DNA from 2 places in the Dietzia psychralcaliphila genome. Region 1 is predicted to be linked to the other one. Evidence: riboswitches for the same ligand, from Rfam matches in the RefSeq annotation. Region 1 holds a riboswitch; the other holds the start of a gene.

Evidence for each region. A riboswitch is a leader RNA that binds a small molecule or an ion and turns the genes downstream of it on or off. The one in region 1 is predicted to bind cyclic di-AMP.
Region 2: linked by a shared signal. The riboswitch ahead of A6048_RS06300 (C40 family peptidase) and the one ahead of A6048_RS04020 (transglycosylase family protein) in region 1 are both predicted to bind cyclic di-AMP.

Annotation. Positions count from the first base shown of each region.
Region 1 is NZ_CP015453.1:902,670-906,063, forward strand. Features, by position in the region: gene A6048_RS04010 (helicase-associated domain-containing protein) at 1-973, opposite strand, end outside; gene A6048_RS04015 (hypothetical protein) at 1,076-1,273, shown strand; gene A6048_RS04020 (transglycosylase family protein) at 1,386-2,018, opposite strand; cyclic di-AMP (ydaO/yuaA leader) riboswitch at 2,030-2,186, opposite strand; gene A6048_RS04025 (hypothetical protein) at 2,365-2,646, opposite strand; gene A6048_RS18765 (cold-shock protein) at 2,768-3,169, shown strand; gene A6048_RS04035 (DUF2771 family protein) at 3,179-3,394, opposite strand, start outside.
Region 2 is NZ_CP015453.1:1,397,368-1,400,761, reverse strand. Features, by position in the region: gene A6048_RS06305 (NlpC/P60 family protein) at 1-1,081, opposite strand, end outside; gene A6048_RS06300 (C40 family peptidase) at 1,302-1,916, opposite strand; cyclic di-AMP (ydaO/yuaA leader) riboswitch at 1,930-2,077, opposite strand; gene A6048_RS06295 (hypothetical protein) at 2,158-2,367, opposite strand; gene A6048_RS06290 (DEDD exonuclease domain-containing protein) at 2,543-3,394, shown strand, end outside.

The DNA of each region.
Region 1 (3,394 bases):
GTTCGTGCTCGTCGACGCCGGCGGCCCGGGCGACACGACGGAGTTCCCGGACGCCCACTCCACCGGCTTTGAGGGTGGCGGCCGGATGGAGGGACAGCGCCGCGAGGACCGCGTCGCACCGGTGGAGGAGGTCGAGTGCGGCCACGCCCCCGGAGGCGTCGGCCCTGTCGGAGACTGTCGTCCCGGTCGTCGTCCCTGTCGTGGTCCCGGTGCTCGCGGAGCCGCGGGTTGACGCACCGGGCACCGACCAGGTGGGCACGTCGAGTAGGGACGAGCCACTCGGTCGGGCTCCGTGCCGGGCCCGGTCCAGGGCGTGGGCGCGGGGTACGACGACCTCGCCGTCGGCGGTTCCGGTGACCTCGGCGAGCCCGGCGTCGACCAGTTCCGAGGCCGCCGCGCGAACGGTCTCGGACGCGCCGGATCCGAGGGCACCGACAGGCGTGCGGCCGCGGGCGACGGCTCCGAGGACGCCCAACGCCCGTTCGGACAGGCCGCTCCACGCGGTGTCGAGATCGGTTCCGACGGGCTCTCCGGGGAGGGGGGCCTGCACGGGCGCTGCCTCGACCGCCGCCCCGGTGACCGGAACGATCCGGACATGGGCCGGATCTCCCCAGAACAGGGCGAGATCCCGGAGGGTGTCGACGGCTGCGCGGAATGCGGGCTCGTCGTGGTCGACACCGAGACGCCGCGATACCGCACCGAGCGGGACCGGGCCGGAATCGGCGCCGAGCGCGGCAGCGGTGGCCAATACCAGCAGTTCCGGCCAGGTCAGGGTACCCATCGCGCGCGCGGTCGACGCCGGCAGACGCAGTCGGGAGGCGAGCACGCCGAGAGAGGCCGGGGGAGGGGAGGCCACGTCCGCGCGCAGTTCGCACAGGCGGACCAGGGTGTCGTCCGACAGGCCGGCCAACCAGGCGGGGAAGTCGGGTTCACCGCTGGTCGGGTGTCGGGGCGTGGTGCGCGAGGTCGACATATCCGCTCCAGCCTAGTGAGATCCGGCCGGCGACGAGTAGCGGCGGCGGTGGTATCCGACCCGGTTGCTGACGGATCGGGCTCGAGGTGAGACACTTACCACGTGGCTGCCAAGAAACTGACCTACGACAACCCGGGATGGCCCGACGACTCGTTCGGCGAGCACCCGGTGACCGAACTAGCTGCTCTCGTTGCGGGGGGGCTGTCCCCCTTCGGGCAGGAGACCTTCCCGTTGCCGCAGGAGCGCCTGAACTACGTCCACCCGGTGACGGTGGTCAACAAGACCGTCCGGTCACGCTGACCTTCGCCGTAACGCGAGACTCGCCGTAACCAGAGACTCGCCGTAACGCGAGAACGGGCCGCCACTCCCTTCAGGGGGTGGCGGCCCGTTCCCGTGGTCGGGTCGACCGGTGTCAGTTGGCCAGGTAGGTGGCGAAGAAGCCGTCCACGGCAGCCTGGTTACCGGCGTAGGCGGAGTCGACGAGGTCCTTGTTGGCCTGGTAGCCGTCCGTGATCGGCAGTGCGATACCGCGACCCTCGGCGAACGCGGTGAGCGTCGCGACGTGGTCGGCGGCCGAGACGGCCTCCGGAGCGGCGGGCGCAGCCGGGGCGGCCGGGGCGGCCGGCGCGGGGGCGGGCTGGGCCACGTCGCGAGGCGTCGGGGCGGAGTTCAGACCGAGCTTGGCGGAACAGGCGGGCCATGCTCCCCAGCCCTGACCGGCGAGGGTCTTCTCGGCGATCGCGATCTGCTGCTCGCGGGTCGCCTGGTTGGCGGTCGGCGCGTACTGCGTACCGCCGTAGGCCGCCCAGGTGCTCGGCGAGAACTGCAGTCCGCCGTGGTAGCCGTTGCCGGTGTTGATTCCCCAGTTGCCGCCGGCCTCACACTGGGCCAGTCGGTCCCAGTCGGAGTCCGGGGCGGCGTTGGCGGCCGGGGCGAGGGCGAGCCCGGCGGCGGAGAAGGCGGTGCCCGCGAGGACGACCTTCACTGCCGTCTTGGGCGCGGAGGCGGTGGTGGCGGCGCGGTGCCGTCCGGTGTTCGAGGTCATATTCGCGTCAGTCCTTTTCACTCTGTGCCTACGAGGTGAGCTGTCGGGTTCGGACGAGTGCGTCCGGCCGCCTGCGGCGGCTTGACCCCAAGGCGACACGTGGTCGCCGGCCCGTGGTGGGCCCTGATCGGGTCCCCCGTCCCCGCCCGGTAACGGTCAATGTCGCATCGTCCGCAGGGCGGGGTTCGGTGGTGCGTCCGATGCCAACTCGCTGACGAGTCTGATGCGAACAGTAGCGGCTTGATGCCGGATCGTCACCATTCTGAGATAAAACCAGGTCACGCGGTAAGGCGGGAGGCAGCGTTATCGGCTTGTTACCTGGACGTTCGCTGAATGGTGCTTTCCGTCACACCCTGGGCGGTCGCGAGCCCAGAATCGCGTACAGCAGACCCAGGAGGAAGCCGACCGGGGTGAACACCATCGCGCCCAGATAGAGGAGGGTGGGCGCGTCCCGGCCGAGGACGAACGGGGTGAGTGCGGCGAGGATGGTGAACACCACCCCCACGGCGAAGACGGCCAGCGCAGCGACGAACAGTCCGCGGCGTCGGGGGCGGGTTGGGGCGGGCTCGGCCGCGTGGGGTGCCCAGGGGTCGTGGTCGTCGGCGGGTCGTCGGGCGTCTGAGGTCACACGTGGGAGGCTACCGGCCCGGCAGGGGCGCCGGACCAACGCCTCGACGAGGGTAGTGTCAGGTGATTCGTGGTGGTTGCCGGTCGCACGTGTGCGCGACCGCGTGGAGAGGTGGTTCGCCGTGCCCAGTGGCAGGGTCAAGTGGTACGACGCGGAGAAGGGCTTCGGTTTCCTGTCCCACGAGGGCGGGGAGGACGTCTACGTCCGGTCCGACGTGCTCCCGGACGGGGTGGACACGCTCCGGCCCCGCCAGCGCGTGGAGTTCGACATGGTCTCCGGTCGGCGCGGCCCACAGGCCCTGCGTGTCGTCGTCCACGAGGAGCCCGCCGTCGTGCAGGACCGTGCCCCCCGTGGCGGTCCCAGGCACTCGCCCGATGAGTTGCACGGGATGGTCGAGGACATGATCAAGGTGCTCGAGACGACCGTCCAGCCGGAGTTGCGGCGCGGCCACCGTCCCGACCACAAGGTGTCGGGACGCGTGGCGTCGGTGCTCCGCGCCGTCGCACGCGAACTGGACGCGTGACCGTAGGTATCAGTCCGCGTAGGTGATACCGACCGACCACTCACCGCTGAGGACCGTCTCCGAACCGTCGGCCGCGTAGACGAGGGCAACCGCGCGGAGCGCCAGGCCCTCGATCCGGCCCTCGTCAGGGAGCGTGACGGGGATCAGCAGTTCGCCGGGTCCGTCTGGCTCGACGGTGTACTCGCGGAACCCGTCCGCGCGGATCTCGTAGACGTCGAGGGTGGC
Region 2 (3,394 bases), 490 kb from region 1:
CGTGCAGGACCAGTCCGTCACCGGCGTACATGCCGACGTGGGTAGCCCCCGGGTAGTAGATGACGAGGTCGCCCGGCTGGATGTCGGCCATCGCGACGGGCGCCCCCGACACCGCCTGCGCCTGACTGGACCGCGGCAGCGTCTTGCCCTCCTGCGAATACGCCCAGACCATGAGACCCGAGCAGTCGAACTCGGCCGCGCCGGTCGCCCCCCACGAATACGGGGCACCGAGCCGGGTCAGAGCCACGTTCAGCGCCGCCGAGTTGACGCCGTCCACCGCCGGGGCGACGTAACCCGGGGGAACGAGGGGACCACCGGTCCAGAGCGCCCGTTGTGCGTCCGACAGAGCATCCACACGACGTCTCACCTCATCGATCCGCACACTCATCTCGTCCGACCGCCGATCGAGTTCGTCCGCGCGGTTCTGGGCGTCCCGGGCCGAGGCCCGGGCGACCTCAGAGGCAATGTCGGCCTCCCCGCGGAGTCGCGCGGCCTCCGCCGAGGCGGCCCGCGAGGCGTCGAGTGCGCTGGTGGTGGTTCCGGAGAGTCGCTGAAGGGTTCCGAGCCGGTCGACCAGGTCGCGGGGACTCTCGGCGAGCACGGCGGCCCGGGTCGCGCCGGTGTCGCCTCCCCGGTAACGCATGGTCGCGAGTCGATCGACGAGCGACTGGTCCCGCGATGCACCGACATCGGCGACCACGGCGAGTCCGGCGGCGAGCCCGGCCTCGCGTTCGCGACGATCACGCTCGGCGTTGGCCCGCTCGAGTTCCGCTCGCGCCAGATGGAGTTCCTCCCCCAGTGCTCCGGCCTCACCGGACAACCGCGCCAACTCGGCGAGGTCCTCACCGGGCGGGTCGTCCGGTGAGTCGACACCACCCGGCACCGTGCTCTGGGCAGGACCCACCGTCTGCGCCGGATCATCGTCCAGCGTGGGATCCACTGTCTGTCCGGGATCGACCGCCTGAGCAGGATCCACCGTCTGAGCAGGGTCCACAGTCTGAGCAGACACCGACACTGCGCCCGAGGTCAGCGCTACGACCGCGGCCACGGTGAGCGCGACCAATCGGACTCTGCGGGTCATGGGCAACTGATGAACTCTCGGATCGACGGTCAGTGCTCGGCGTTCGGCACTCAGTGTTCGGTGTTCGGTGTTCGGTGTTCGGTGTTCGGTGAGAACGGGAACGTGGAGGGGACGCCGTCACCCTCCGTGGTCGAGATAGTACAGACGACAAACCCCGCCGGTACCGGTTACGTGACCGGTGCTCGGCGGGGTTCGCGGGAGAGCTCGCGTGCGAGACGACTCAGTAGTAGCGGGTCGCACCGTAGAACGGCATGGAGTCCAGCGGGGCGTAGCTCACCGAGGTGCCGGAGTACGGGGCGTGCACGACCTGGCCGTTGCCCGCGTAGATCCCCACGTGGCTGGCACCGCTGTAGAAGGCGACGATGTCCCCGGGCTGCAGGTCGGCCTTGGAGACCTGGGTGCCGCCGCCGATCTGGGCCTGGCTGGTGCGCGGGATGGAGATCCCCGCCTCCTTGTACGCCCACGAGGTCAGGCCGGAGCAGTCGAACGAGTTGGGGCCGGTGGCGCCCCAGGCGTAGGGCGAACCAACGCGGGTGCTGGCGGCGTCGAGAATGCGCTGGCCGGTGGAGATCTGCGGCGCCGGGGCGGCGAACTCGACGGGGGCCGCCTGTGCGGCAGCCACCGGTACGAGGCCGGCCGGGAGGGCGATGCCCTCAGGGAGATCGACGGTGACCTGTGCGGGCACACCGGGCAGACGCAGCTCGACGGGTACGTCGACGGTCACGGGCGCGGCGGCCGCGGTCCCGGCGCCGGCTACGGCTGCTCCGGCTGCGAGCAGTCCTGCGGTGGCGACACGACGTGCGGTCGATCCGGTCTTGATGCTGTGGGCTCCCACGAGAGTGATTTCCTCTTTCTTCCTGGACACCGACCGGGTTAGCTGACGGGTTCGGACACGGAAGTCTGTCCTACGCCCCGACCTCTCGGCCTTCGGGCGATTCACCCCAGTGGAACTTGGTTCCCCGGTGCGCCGCGCGGGCGCTTAGGTGGTGACCCCGGCTCCCCACCGGCGGGCGGGTGATGACTTCCGAGGTCTCGAAAAGGTTACGAAACCATCTCGTCGAAGTCCAGTCCATCCGCTAGGCGGCGCTTTCCGCGGCCATGATCTCGACTGTCGAGACCATTCCGAGTTCCATGAGCACCTCGATCGCGGAACGCACCTCAGACTCCAGGACGTACCCACACGACTCTTCGGAAAGTGCATCTACCTGCGGCTCGTCGGACAATAGCACCGAGACGACGCAGTCCTCACACTGCCGCGGGCGGGCCGGGCACTGTGCGCAGTCCATCGAGAACATGATCTACGTCACACTCCGTCCTGGGCGTGTTGCCCATTCGTTACCGGGCCGCGATCTACGGCTCGGGACAGACCGTAACGGCGGGGTACGACATCCACTCCCGCGTCACCGTGTTGATCGGGCGCCGACCGCATCACTGTCGGACCGGGTCGCTACCGTCTGCGCCATGCCCACGCCCCCTACTCGAGTCCCGGTCCGCGCGCCCGGGCCCCAGGGGGTCCAGGCGGCGTTCGACGAACTCGAGCCGACGCTCTCCGAGGTGACCTTCGTCGTGGTCGACCTGGAGACCACCGGCACCCGGCCCGGGACGGATGAGATCACCGAGATCGGCGCGGTCCGGGTACGGGGTGGCGAGGTCCGGGCGGAGCTGTCAACGTTCGTCGCCATCGACGGTGCCCTGCCGGGGCACATAAGCAGGCTCACCGGTATCGCGCCCGACGATCTCGTCGGGGCCCCTTCGCTCGGAGAGGTGATGGCGACGTTCCTGGAGTTCTCCCGCGGCGCAGTCCTTGTGGCGCACAACGCACGGTTCGATCTCGGATTCCTGCGTGCGGCGGCCACGTCGACCGACCACCAGTGGCCCGATCCGCCGTCGGTCTGCACCCTCGCACTGGCACGGCGGGTGCTCCACCGGGGAGAGACCCGCGGCCACCGTCTCGGTGAACTCGCCGCTCACTTGGGATCGGCGGTCGAGCCCAACCACCGCGCACTCCAGGACGCCCGCGCCACCGTCGACGTGCTCCACGCCCTCATCTCCAGGGTCGGAGACTGCGGGGTGTCCACCCTCTCCGAGCTCCGTGCGTACGACGGTCGTCTCGCCCCCGAGGTGCGGCGCCGCGCCGCGCTGACCGAGTCGCTCACCCCCGGCCCCGGCGTCTACCTCTTCCGGGACGGTTCGGGAGGCGCCCTGTACGTGGGCTCATCCGGTTCCGTGCGGAGAAGGGCACGCTCTTATTATTCCGGCGCGGATACCCGCAGCAGGATGCGGACCATGGTCGGGCTGGCCGCGAGTGTCGAG